3 regions of the Halobacillus sp. GSS1 genome follow, and region 2 is predicted to be linked to each of the others. Evidence: predicted binding sites of a transcription regulator. Region 2 holds the regulator's gene; each other region holds the start of a gene.
What was found. The regulator LexA, encoded in region 2, represses DNA repair genes until DNA is damaged. The targets are predictions, from matches to a motif close to CGAACATATGTTCG.
Positions count from the first base shown of each region.

Region 1: J0K78_RS04845 (DNA polymerase IV) is a predicted target of LexA. The motif match lies at 1,805-1,818, and genes of this name have one in related genera.
Region 3: J0K78_RS03410 (WYL domain-containing protein) is a predicted target of LexA. The motif match lies at 2,323-2,336, and genes of this name have one in related genera.

Region 1 covers NZ_JAFLHE010000001.1:912,275-916,540, reverse strand. Annotated here, with positions in the region: gene J0K78_RS04850 (M20/M25/M40 family metallo-hydrolase) at 6-1,130, shown strand; gene J0K78_RS04845 (DNA polymerase IV) at 1,836-3,083, shown strand; gene J0K78_RS04840 (YpzI family protein) at 3,143-3,271, shown strand; gene J0K78_RS04835 (small acid-soluble spore protein P) at 3,290-3,439, shown strand; gene J0K78_RS04830 (DUF3892 domain-containing protein) at 3,563-3,787, shown strand.
Region 2 covers NZ_JAFLHE010000001.1:311,874-316,139, forward strand. Annotated here, with positions in the region: gene J0K78_RS01555 (methionine gamma-lyase family protein) at 1-171, shown strand, start outside; gene J0K78_RS01560 (MerR family transcriptional regulator) at 298-702, shown strand; gene glnA (type I glutamate--ammonia ligase) at 727-2,058, shown strand; gene lexA (transcriptional repressor LexA) at 2,216-2,839, opposite strand; gene J0K78_RS01575 (YneB family resolvase-like protein) at 3,142-3,801, shown strand; gene J0K78_RS01580 (DUF896 domain-containing protein) at 3,887-4,120, shown strand.
Region 3 covers NZ_JAFLHE010000001.1:670,923-675,188, reverse strand. Annotated here, with positions in the region: gene J0K78_RS03435 (RDD family protein) at 1-127, shown strand, start outside; gene J0K78_RS03430 (hypothetical protein) at 133-429, opposite strand; gene J0K78_RS03425 (hypothetical protein) at 426-584, opposite strand; gene J0K78_RS03420 (carboxymuconolactone decarboxylase family protein) at 785-1,444, shown strand; gene J0K78_RS03415 (hypothetical protein) at 1,738-2,034, shown strand; gene J0K78_RS03410 (WYL domain-containing protein) at 2,363-2,590, shown strand; gene J0K78_RS03405 (hypothetical protein) at 2,715-2,897, opposite strand; gene J0K78_RS03400 (metal ABC transporter solute-binding protein, Zn/Mn family) at 3,222-4,266, shown strand, end outside.

The DNA.
Region 1 (4,266 bases), 600 kb from region 2:
TATAGATGGTAGCCATTAACAAAGAACGCTTACTGAATGAATTTCTGGAATTGGTTCAAATCGATTCAGAAACAACCCAGGAAGCTGAAATCGCTAAAGTACTAAAGAAAAAATTCCAGGACTTGGGTTTAGAAGTGCTTGAAGATGATGCAGCCTCGATTACAGGTCATGGGGCAAACAACCTTATTTGTTATCTAGAAGGATCTAAAAAGGACGCAGAACCGATTTATTTTACTTCTCACATGGATACAGTGGTACCAGGGAATGGGGTTAAACCTTCCATTGAAGATGGTTATATCGTGACCGATGGTACTACAATCCTTGGAGCGGATGACAAAGCGGGAGTCGCTGCAATCCTTGAAGCGATCCGTTCTCTTCAAGAACAAAACATTGAGCATGGAGACCTGCAGTTCGTAATCACTGTTGGAGAAGAAAGCGGTCTTGTCGGCGCTAAGGCTCTTGATGCTTCCATGCTCAAGGCAAAATACGGGTATGCCCTTGATAGTGATGGACAAGTCGGCAATATTATCGTAGCGGCTCCTACACAAGCGAAAATTAATGCGATCGTAAAAGGGAAGACAGCTCATGCAGGAGTTGCTCCTGAAAAAGGCATTTCAGCGATCACACTCGCTTCCCGAGCAATTGCTAAAATGCCGCTTGGGCGGATCGATGACGAAACAACAGCGAACATCGGCCGCTTTGAAGGTGGTCAGAAAACGAATATTGTATGTGATCACGTCGAGGTCTTAGCTGAAGCTCGTTCCCTCAATCCTGAAAAAATGGAAGCGCAAGTAGAAAAAATGAAAAAAGCGTTCCAGGAAACAGCGGAAGAAATGGGTGGCGAAGTCGAACTTGATGTCGAAATCATGTATCCTGGCTTTAAGCAACAGGCGGGAGATCAAGTCGTAGAAGTCGCACGTTCTGCTGCGAAGCGAATCGGTCGTGAAAGTGAACTATTAACAAGTGGCGGCGGCAGTGATGCCAATGTCATCGCAGGTCACGGCGTTCCTACGGTAAACTTGAGTGTAGGATATGAGGAAATTCATACAACTAACGAGCGTATGCCTGTCAGCGAACTTGAGAAAATTACAGAGTTCGTAACAGCGATCGTTGAAGAAGTCGCACAATAATAAGCCAGGACTCCCTGAATTTCAGGGAGTCTTTTTTATGAACTACTATTGAGGTATTACACATAAGCTCCCTATTCTTGAATACTCAGTTTCGAGACTTCTGTTGGGTGGATTGGGGCTGCGGGGAATAGCTCGCTTTCCGCGGGAGCGCGGTGAGCCTCCTCGGACTGCGTCCTGTGGGGTCTCACCAAGCACTTTTATCCCGCAGGAGTCTCGCCATTCCCCTCCGCCCCTTTGCTATATAACTATCTCGAAACCACTTTCCAACCTTCAGCTTTTCAGTTTGATGGGAGTACCCTAAAAGCTTGTTACAGAGCGTTTTATGCCTACAACAATCGGGATAGAGGAAGACCTTCCAACTTGGCAAAGGGGTTCGTTTTCCCTTTTATCGAATGGGGTGGTTGGGAAGCTGCGAGACTCCCGTGGGAGAAAGGAGATCGGCGAGATCCCGCAGGGCGTAGCCCGAGGAAGCTTGCCACTCCCCCACAGGAAAGCGAGTAGCTTCCCAGCCACCCCTGACGCTCAACCCGGGCAACGAACCCCGGAAAGTCTCGAAACTGAGTCTTACACAATCCTGCCAGTTAGCTTAATAATACGATGATGAGTTTTATGAGTTAGACAAACAATAATTGAAGCGTTTATGAACAATAACAAAGCGTGTCATGATATAATAGAGAACAAATGTTCCAATGGAGGAAGAACGTTATGCAGTCCAAATGGTATCCAAAAAAAGGCCGCGTCATTTTTCATGTTGATATGAACAGTTTCTATGCATCTGTGGAAGCAGCCTTTGATCCATCCTTGAAAGGGAAGCCGCTTGCCATTGCAGGAAATCCTGAAGAAAGGCGCGGGATCATTGTCACAAGCAGCTATGAAGCCCGCAAATATGGGGTCAAAACGACGATGCCTTTAGGAGAGGCCAGAAGGTTGTGCCCTGAACTTGTTGTTATGGGACCGACGTTTGAACGATATCGTACAGCATCCAAAGAAATGTTTAAAGTGTTGGCTGATGTGACACCGCTCGTTCAGCCGGTATCAATAGACGAAGGTTATATGGATATAACCGACTGCGCAGAGCAAGGTTCACCTCCGGAAATAGCCGAGCGGATACAAAAGCGGATTTATGACGAGCTCGATCTGCCTTGCAGTATTGGGATCGCTCCTAATAAATTTTTGGCAAAAATGGCTTCTGATATGAAAAAGCCTATGGGAATTACGATCTTACGGAAAAGAGATCTTGAAACAAAATTATGGCCTTTACCGATAGAAGAAATGTACGGAGTGGGAGCGAAAACAGCAGAGAAATTAAGGAAAATGGGCATTGAGAACATTGGTGGATTAGCTGAGCACTCTGTTCTTGAATTAAAGGGTGTTCTTGGAATCAATGGAGAGCGGCTGAAAAACAGGGCGAATGGAATCGATGACCGTCCTGTCGATCCTGATGCGGTTCATGAATTTAAAAGTATCGGGACATCTACAACCCTTCCTGAGGATACAACCGATGATACAGAGGTACAAAGCGTCATACGCAGGCTTTCGAATAAAGTGGAAGCACGGATGAAGAATAAAAAGGTTCTTGCAAGGAATGTACAGGTGATGATCCGCTACCATGACCGGAAAACAGTGACACGCAGTCGGCAATTGCAGGAATTCATCCATTCATCAGAAGATCTCTTTCAAGTGGCGATGCAGTTGTTCGATGATCACTGGAATCAGCAGCCTGTTCGTCTCCTGGGTGTTACTGCAAGCGATCTTGCGGAGAAATCAGAAGTTAGTCAGCAATTAGATCTATTTAATTTTGAACAATATGCCAGTAAAGAAAACTTGTATAAAACGATTGATGATCTAACGGAAAAATACGGAAAAAACCTTTTTCGAGACCTTAGTAATCCGACCAATCCTCAGGTGAATACAAGCTTTCAAAAGGATTTTCTCGACGATTTTAAAAAATGATTCCCAGGCATAGCCTTCTTTCTCTTTTCCATACTAAAAGAGAAGGGAGGCGTTTTTAAATGGGTAGAGATCGACAAGAGAAAAAATTGAAAAAATCCGGAAGAGTGGAGTCCGACCGTGATCAGCGCCTAAGTTATCCAGGTGCGACCGCGATGGAGGGGCCAGAAGCAGCTCGTAAACGCAGATAATCAAGGAGGCGGATTTTTATGGGTAGACGCATGGGACCGAAACAACAGGAACAACCGAATTTGCCTCTTGGGCCTAAACAAGCATACGGAGAACCGGCTCAAGGTTCTCATAAAGTGAAAAACAGACAACATTCACGTCAGAAGCAAAAATCTTCTCACGATATGTAAGATAGAAAAGGCAGCCATTTCAGCTGCCTTTTTTATTTATGATAACATCCAATAATCCCCACAGATTGATACTCATATTATCTAGGTTCCTGGACAAAATAATGGTTGAGGAGGTTGAGAATGATGCCAGAACGAATTGTCGCCGTTAGAAAAAACGGGCAAGGAAGCATTGTTGAAATGCAGCTGTCGTCAGGACAAGTGATCGATTATAAGCGAGCACATGAAATGGCGCGCAGTGGTGAACTGGAACACGTGAACCTCATTCGAGGTAAAGATGGAGAAGACCATCTGCGCAGTGAACCGGATGGCATTCAATCCAACAACTTGGACAACCTTCCATCTTTTTAAGAGAGAACCCAGGCAAAGCCTTGCGCTTGCCTGGGTTTTCTTTTGTTTTATTAAAGCTCCCTATTCTTGAAGGCTCAGTTTCGAGATGTTGGTGTGATTCTAGGGGCTTCGGGAAAAGGTTCGTCTTGCTCCATCGTCCAGACACTCGCGTCATAAGCAGAACAGCAACGGAATGAAAAACACATTCCGTTGCTGTTCTGCTTATGCCAGTCATGTCTACCAGGACGATTCCGCATTTGAACACTTTCCATGGGGCGGGCGGTGAGCCTCCTCAGGCTACGCCTTCCGGGGTCTCACCTGTCCCACACGTCCCATAAGAGTCTCACCGTTTCCCTCCCCCCCTTTACCTTATAAATGTCTCGAAACAACTCGAGATTAGAAACCTTATTTAAATGTAAAGGGGTAATGCGCTCTGGATCAGCCTTTTCGTACTTTGGAGGTGTTCTAATTATCCACTTCCCTCAACCATACAAGCTGAT
Region 2 (4,266 bases):
ATGGCTGCAGGGACTTTCATTCAGGGCGCAAGCCTCGAATTGACCGCTGATGGTCCCATTCGCCCCCCTTACACTGCCTTCGTCCAAGGTGGATTGACCTATGCCCATGTTAAGATCGCTGTCGTACAGGCAGTGGAACAATTAATCGAAGAGGGTATGGTCAAAGCCTGAAGCTACGGGAATGGTAACCCTTTCAAAAAACAGCGTTAAATTGTGTGAACATTCCTCACATATGTTGACATATCCCTTTCGTGACGTATAATTAAAGTATCATTCTTATGGGGAGGTGGCACATCGATGAGTGATGAAATTCGTCGTTCCATGCCGTTATTCCCGATGGGGATTGTTCAATCCTTGACAGACCTTACTGCACGGCAGATCCGGTACTACGAACAGCACGAGCTGGTACAGCCGGCCCGTTCAGAAGGTAACCGTCGCATGTTTTCATTCAATGACGTCGATCGTCTTCTCGAAATAAAAGACCTGATCGATCAAGGTGTGAACATGGCCGGAATCAAGAAAGTTCTGAAGCTGAATGATCAGCCAGATAATGAGGTATATGATGAGGATCAAGTGAAGGAAGTACACAATGAACTTACCGAAAAAGAACTTCGTCGTATGCTGCAACGAGAACTATTCACAGCGGGAAGACAAGGTAAATTAGCAATCAGGCAGGGAGAAATGTCGAGGTTCTTCCATTAATTTTGTGTTGAGAGGAGAAATTCAATGGGTTTAACAAAAGAAGAAATCTACAAAAAAATCGATGAGGAAAACGTCAAGTTTATCCGCCTTCAGTTTACGGATATGCTTGGTACGATCAAAAACGTGGAAATCCCACTAAGCCAGTTGGATAAAGCTATTGATGGCATGATGATGTTTGACGGGTCCTCCATTGAAGGATTCGTTCGTATCGAGGAGTCTGACATGTATTTGGTTCCAGACCTGGATACGTTCGTCGTTTTCCCTTGGACTTCAGAAAAAGGGAAGGTCGCACGATTCATCTGTGACATCTACAACCCAGACCAAACTCCTTTTGAAGGATGCCCGCGCTACAATTTAAAGCGTAACATCAAAAAAATGGAGAAACTCGGCTTTTCTGCTTTCAACATTGGTACAGAACCTGAATTTTTCCTATTTAAATTAGATGAAAAAGGCGAACCGACGATGGAGTTGAATGATAAAGGTGGCTATTTCGACTTGGCACCGACCGACCTTGGTGAAAACTGCCGTCGCGATATTGTCCTTGAGCTTGAGGAAATGGGCTTTGAAATCGAAGCCTCTCACCACGAAGTAGCTCCAGGTCAGCACGAAATTGATTTCAAATACGCAGATGCTGTCAAGCATTGCGATGATATCCAAACATTCAAACTCGTCGTAAAAACCATTGCACGGCAACATGGTCTGCATGCAACATTCATGCCTAAACCATTGTTCGGTGTAAACGGATCGGGTATGCACGCGAACATGTCTCTTTTCAATGAAAAGGGAAATGCTTTCTTCGATGAGAAAGGGAAGGAACAATTGTCAGAAGTCGCTTACCAGTTCACAGCAGGCATCATCAAGCATGCAACGAACTTCACAGCCGTGACAAATCCTACCGTCAACTCTTACAAGCGTCTTGTACCAGGCTATGAGGCTCCATGTTATGTTGCATGGTCCGGTCAAAACCGTAGTCCACTCGTACGCGTACCGACATCCCGTGGGTTGAGCACAAGAATCGAAGTCCGCAGTGTGGATCCTTCAGCGAACCCATACATGGCGATGGCGGTCCTTCTTGCTGCTGGACTTGATGGCGTAGAAAATAAACTGGAAGCACCTGCTCCTGTCGACCGAAACATTTACGTGATGGATAAAAAAGAACGGGAAGCGCACGGAGTGAAAGATCTCCCAGCCACTCTATATGATGCATTGGAAGAGCTGCATCAAGATCCAATCATGGTAGAAGCTCTCGGCGAGCACCTGTTCGAACACTTCATTGAAGCGAAGGAAATCGAATGGGATATGTTCCGCACACAGGTTCATCCGTGGGAACGCGAACAATATCTACAGACATATTAAATATAAAACCCTTGAAGTGGTTTACTTCAAGGGTTTTTTTGTGTTTCAAGAAGGATTCTCTTTATGATCGAAAATAAGTGAAAACTTTTCCCGTAAAAGTCATAGGGCTTGATATAAATAAAGAAAGAGGCGAGTTTATTTAACTCGCCTCTTTCTTTTAGTGTACGGTCCTGTAAAGGCCGACGACTTTCCCTAAAATGGATACATCCTGTAGCAGGATCGGTTCCATTGTTGCGTTTTCAGGCTGCAAACGAACGTGATTTCTTTCCTTGAAGAAACGCTTCACCGTGGCTTCTTCGTCTTCAGTCATCGCGACAACGATGTCACCGTTCTGGGCGGTTTGTTGTTGTCTCACAATCACCATATCTCCATCAAGAATTCCTGCCTCAATCATACTTTCACCCTGTACGATTAGTACGAATGTGTTGTCATCCGACCCTGCAAGTGTATCTGGTAAAGGGACATATTCTTCAATGTTTTCAACAGCAGTAATCGGTGAACCCGCCGTGACTTTACCGATTACTGGAGCGTAAGAAGCTTCACTTCTTGGGATGCTGTGATCTTCTTCTAATTCAATCACTTCAATGGCACGAGGTTTGGTCGGGTCGCGTCTGATGTATCCTTTTTTCTCCAATCTGGATAAGTGACCATGCACAGTCGAACTTGAAGCAAGACCAACGGACTGGCCGATCTCCCTTACGGATGGTGGATATCCTTTTGCTAAAACTTGTTCTTTAATAAAATCTAGTATTTCCTGCTGCCGCTTTGAAAGTTTACTCATAGATTAGCACCTCGTACATAGGATTATAGTAACCACATTGTACCACTTATATTTCAAAAATACAAACACGCGTTCGAAAAAACCATTGACAAGAACTTGTGTTCGTATATAATGAGAAGTAACAAACACGAACACAGGTTCTTAAGAACGTTCGTTCTAAGGAAAACGGAGGGGTTATCAATGTTTAACAAATTATCTAAGCTGGATTACACCTACATTATTCTTTTTATTGTGAGTTTTATCATTCTCTATTATTCTATGGTCACAGCTGTATAATAGAGAAAGAGAGAGGAACATATACATTGAAAGTGATTTTATATTGCAGAGTAAGTACGGAAAAAGAAGCTCAAGTGACTTCATTAAAACGACAAAGAGCTGAATTGATATCCATGGCGGACAGTCATGATTTCGAAGTTGTTGATTGTATTGAAGAGCAAGCTAGTGGTTACGATATTGAACGTGAAGGGATTTTCCGCATGCTGGAATGTTTTTCTTCCGGGCGTGCGGATGCCTTATTGATACAGGATGAAACACGCTTAGGCAGGGGAAATACGAAGATTGCTTTATTCCATCAATTAAACCGGTTGGAGATCAAGGTGTACTCCCTATCTAACCAGGGGGAGCTCCAGTTATCGGAATCGGATTCGATGGTTTTACAGATTGTCGGCATCGTAGAAGAATACCAAAGGAAGATACATAATATGAAAATACGGCGTGGGATGAGAAAAGCGGTTGAGGGCGGCTATGATCCATCCGCCAACTTATCCAATCGTGATCAGGCACCCGGACGTGAGAGAATCGAGTTTCCCATTGAGGAGGTTGTTCGGTTAAGGAAAAATGATTTGACCTTCAAAGATATTGCAGCGACTTTGAGAGGTTTGGGATATGACGTATCAAAAGCTACGGTGCATCGTAGATACAAGGAGTACCTATCGCTTGAAAAAGAAGAAGAATCACGATAATATTAGATATACGGACAAGGATCTTTGGATTTCTTGTCTTTTTCATGTTTTTACGATCCAGACTATGAGTAAAGGAGAAGGATCTATGTTATCAAAAGAAAAAATTAATCGTATAAATGAACTAGCTAATAAATCTAAGCAGGAAGAGCTCTCGAAGGAAGAAAAAGCAGAGCAGCAGAAGCTGCGCCAGGAATATTTGAAAAATGCCCGTGCATCCTTCAAAAATCAGCTTAAAGGTGTGACCGTCATTGATCCGAAAGGGAATGACGTAACTCCAGAAAAGCTTCGTCAAATGCAAAAGAACGAGAAAAAGAATTAATCCTGATCATTCGTCCGTATTCGATAAAATTTCGAATGCGGATTTTTCTTGTTTAATTCCTTGGATAAGGGGGAAATTAGGTCTGAGGCTGTGCGAAATTTTGCACAAAGCTTGTTTCGAAACGATTTTCATTATAGGATAATACA
Region 3 (4,266 bases), 360 kb from region 2:
CATCCTTACCCAGGGAATGTGGTATTGGATTTCCTTCGTTACCGGTTTGATGGATCCGAAAGGGAGAGGGTGGAGTGAGATGATCTCTTTTACGACGATAAAATGGAAAGAGCCTCCACCGGAATAGGAGACTCAGGACGCAGTTGGTTTCCGGTATCGGAACAAGCTTGCACTTATTAAAATGAATGTGATCAACACAAGGATCCACATCGCATCCCGGTAAGCAGAAAATGATAGGGACTGGATCCAGTCGTGATAAAGTTCGATCGCGAGCCAGCCGATCGGGAAAATCGGCGCCGCTTTTGCATAGGAAGCATTCAGGGCTGCCTTTCCTTCCTCCGTTTTTCCCTTCTTCCCCCAAGTAAAGCGTAAGAGATAAACGAGCGCTATTAGAAAGATTGGTGTCAACAAAAGTCCTACGAACATCATTTTTCTTCCTCCTTTCTAATCTGTTCACTAATGGTTTGATCCAAGTACTCATCCATGGGATCTCTCTGTCCGATTTTTTTTAGTCCGTCTCCGATGAAGTAGCCGGCTAAGGCGATTCCTGCTGCCAGGATGACAGCATCGAGTGAAAATTCCATTGGTTAGAACCTCCGTCCTGTTCTTTCTCTCTATTCTTATACGCAAGGCAAAGAGAAAGGTTTCAGGGAAGGGGACCTCATTCTCTGATTTCTCATCAAAATAAAAAGACAGAAAATTCCCTCACTTCATTTACGAGCTAAGTGTAAGGTGGTAAAATTTATCATTGTAATGAAGTAAAGAATACAAAGGAGAGAGGGCAATGGGAAACGATCTACTCTATGCAAAATCATATTTTGAGAGACTGCCGGAACTTGGAGATTTGGCACCAGAAGCGTTCAAGGCTTTTGTAGCTTTCGATAAAAAAGCACTTGAACCAGGAAAGCTGGACGGGAAATTAAAGGAATTGATCGCTGTAGCGGTTGCTCACGTGACGGGCTGCCCTTACTGCATCGATGTGCATGTGAAAAATGTGAAGAAGCAGGAAGCCACGAAAGAAGAAGTGTCAGAAGCGATTCTTGTAGCAACAGCACTGAAGGCAGGTTCTTCGATCTCACACAGTGTCAATGCATTGAATACATACGATGAAAAAGGCGACGATGCTTTGTATAAAGCTTCTTACTTCGGCCGTCTGAAAGAGCTCTCCAATCTTAATGGGGATGCGTTTCATGCGTTTGTCGATTTTGATCAGCAATCCATGAAAGACGGATCGATTTCCGCTAAAGATAAAGAGCTCATTGCCGTAGCGGCGGCGCATACAACAGGCTGTCCTTACTGCATCGATGTTCATACGAAAGGTGCGAAAAAGCAGGGTGCTGCAAAAGAGGAGGTAGCGGAAGCGATATTTGTTGCTACGGCATTGAAAGCAGGTTCTGCTTTAGCTCATAGTGTAAATGCGTTGAATGCATATGATGACGAATAAAGTAATGAGAAACCATTCTGGTTAATTTGAAAATTATAAAGTAGGAATGCCAAAATAATTAATGCTGAATTTATAACAAAATGCACTGTTGATTCAAATGAAAAAATTCGCTTACGAGTGTTTATGCAGAGCAATCCCCACCTTCTTAGATGGTGGGGATTTTTTTATTCCATAATTATTTAAAGTGTGTTTGTAAAAAAGAGTACACGGATATTTTGCCACGATAAAAGTGTTTTTATGACTTATTTCATGGTTTTTAGCAAATATTAGAGGTTGAAACAGGAGGTGAATGCATGAAAATCAAAGGACCGATTTTATTAGGCATATTAATTGCAGCTATTTTGAACGGTTGCGCAGGCAACGAACCAAATGAACCGGAAGATGTAAATTACCAACCAACACGATATGACCAGGACGATCAGAGAAACCGCTTGGAGAGAGATAACGGAGAGGATACAAGGCCTGATGTTGATTATCCGATTATCGATCATGAGGATCAGGAGGTCGATTTTGGTAACCGGGAGATTGACCTTGAGGAACCTTTTGATAGGAAAAACAATCATGACGATAACCGGGAAATGGATGAATAACTGATACAATACCTCGTTGTACATCAGAAAAGCCCTGGCCTCTGCCAGGGACTATCTTTTCCTGTCGACTTTTTTAAAAGTAATGTTCGTTGTCATTTTTGAGCTCGAAAAACTTTAAATTTATCATATCAGCCACTTCATTTCATCTACTTTAGGAGAGGGTATGCTTTAGCATACTTACCCTTCCGTTCGCTTCTCTCCAGAATTTTATCCTTAGTTTTACGCAGGATTAAAGACCTTCATTTACCAGTTTACTTCTAATGCGCGTGTGGTAACATATACATAATTAGAACAAACGTTCGCATTTATATTAAGGAAGTGATCATCAATGAATGGAGTATTGAGAAGAGGTTTAGAGGAGAAGCAACAACTGGAACTCATCTACATGGCTGACAAAGGGAAGATCTCACAGCGGGTCATCCGCGTAGTATCCATCAAAGAGGAGGCCGTCCTTGCTTATTGTTACACCCGTAAGACGGTTCGCTCATTCAAGCTTGCCAATATTTTGTCGGTAACCCCTTATAAAAAGAGGGAGCGCTATAAAAAGACACCTTGAAATCCAGTCATCGAAATATGGTGAATGTACGGTTGCTCTTGCGGAAACTAGAGGAGGTACATTAGGCTGATTGAGATTTGCAAGAAAGTGAGTATGTAAAAAAGAACCACAAAATAGTGGTTCTTTAGTCTTTCATGGATCCTGCCTCACGCGATGTCATGGCGCCTATCCCTGCGCTTACATCCTTTTGAATTTCCTGCTTTACTTTATTTGGATCTGTTCCGGAACGTCCTGGCTTTAATGATTTCGGCTCCTCTATTCTTCCTTGTCCGACTTCGGTTCCTGCCTTTATCTGGTTCTTTGCCACTACCCATCACCTCCATACTTGTAGGTTTAACAACAACTCAAAAAATAATCGGGTTTATAGACCTTGTCTCTATAGCGCAACCCCGGAAAGTTGATCAACCATCCCTTCGTTAGAGTGTAAACGAGTGAAAATGTATTCCGGGGAACTTGAGCTTCGGAAAATGATTCGGAAGGGTATTCTTCGAAAATCACAAATTTGAAGTTTATGGGATTTGTCCTCCATGCCATTGAAGTGGTAGGTTGCTCACATTAAAAGTAATGATTACTATTTACAAATCGTAATCATTACTATAAAATTAATTTTGCAATTAAAGGAGGAAAGTAAATGTTTAAGAAATTTTTAGGAATTTGGAGTTTATGTTTGGTTATCTTTACACTTGCTGCATGTAATGGGGAAGAGGCAAGCAGTGAAGGTAGTGAAAAGGAATTTGAGGGTTCAACAGAAGAGATGAAGGTGTTCACAACGGTTTATCCGCTACAGTATTTCACAGAACAAATCGCTGGCGAATTAGCTTCAGTAGAAACAATTCTGCCACCGGGAACCGATCCGCATACATATGAACCAACGACGAAAGAAATGATAGAAATCGCTGAATCGGATGCTTTCATCTATAACGGTGCAGGATTAGAGCCTTACGCGAAGAAAATCTCTGATTCTATCGAGTCGGAAGAGGTTCAAATTCTCGAAGCATCCAAAGGCATAGATTTAAAAGATCACAGTCATAACCACGGCGAAGAAGGTAGCCATGACGACCATGCTGACGAAGAAGGCAGTCATGATGAACATGAGGACGAAGGTAGTCATGAAGGGGAGCATGAGGGGCATTATCATGGCGACCAGGACCCTCACGTTTGGCTAGATCCGATTCGTTCCATTGAAATGGCCGAACATATTAAAGATACATTAGTTGAAATAAACCCTGAACAGGAAGACGTATTCCAAGAAAACTTTGAGACGTTGAAAGAAGATCTTGAACGTTTAGACGAAGAGTTCCATACGAAAATGGAAAGCCTGCCTGGGAATAAGATTATCGTATCCCATGCCGCTTATGGTTATTGGGAAGAAAATTACGGAATAGAGCAGGTGGCGGTGTCTGGACTAAGCCCTGCGAATGAACCTTCACAGAAGGACCTGGAAAATATCGTGAAAACGGCTGAAGAAAATGGCTTGAATCACGTACTTTTCGAACAGAATGTAACCCCTAAAGTAGCAGAAGTTGTACGCCAGGAAATCGACGCCGAGACGTTACGCATCCATAACTTATCTGTCTTAACAGAAGAAGATCTTGAAAATGATGAGGATTACTTCAGCCTCATGAAGCGTAACTTAGAAGTCCTTTCAACCGCTTTAGCGAATCCTTCGGCAGCTT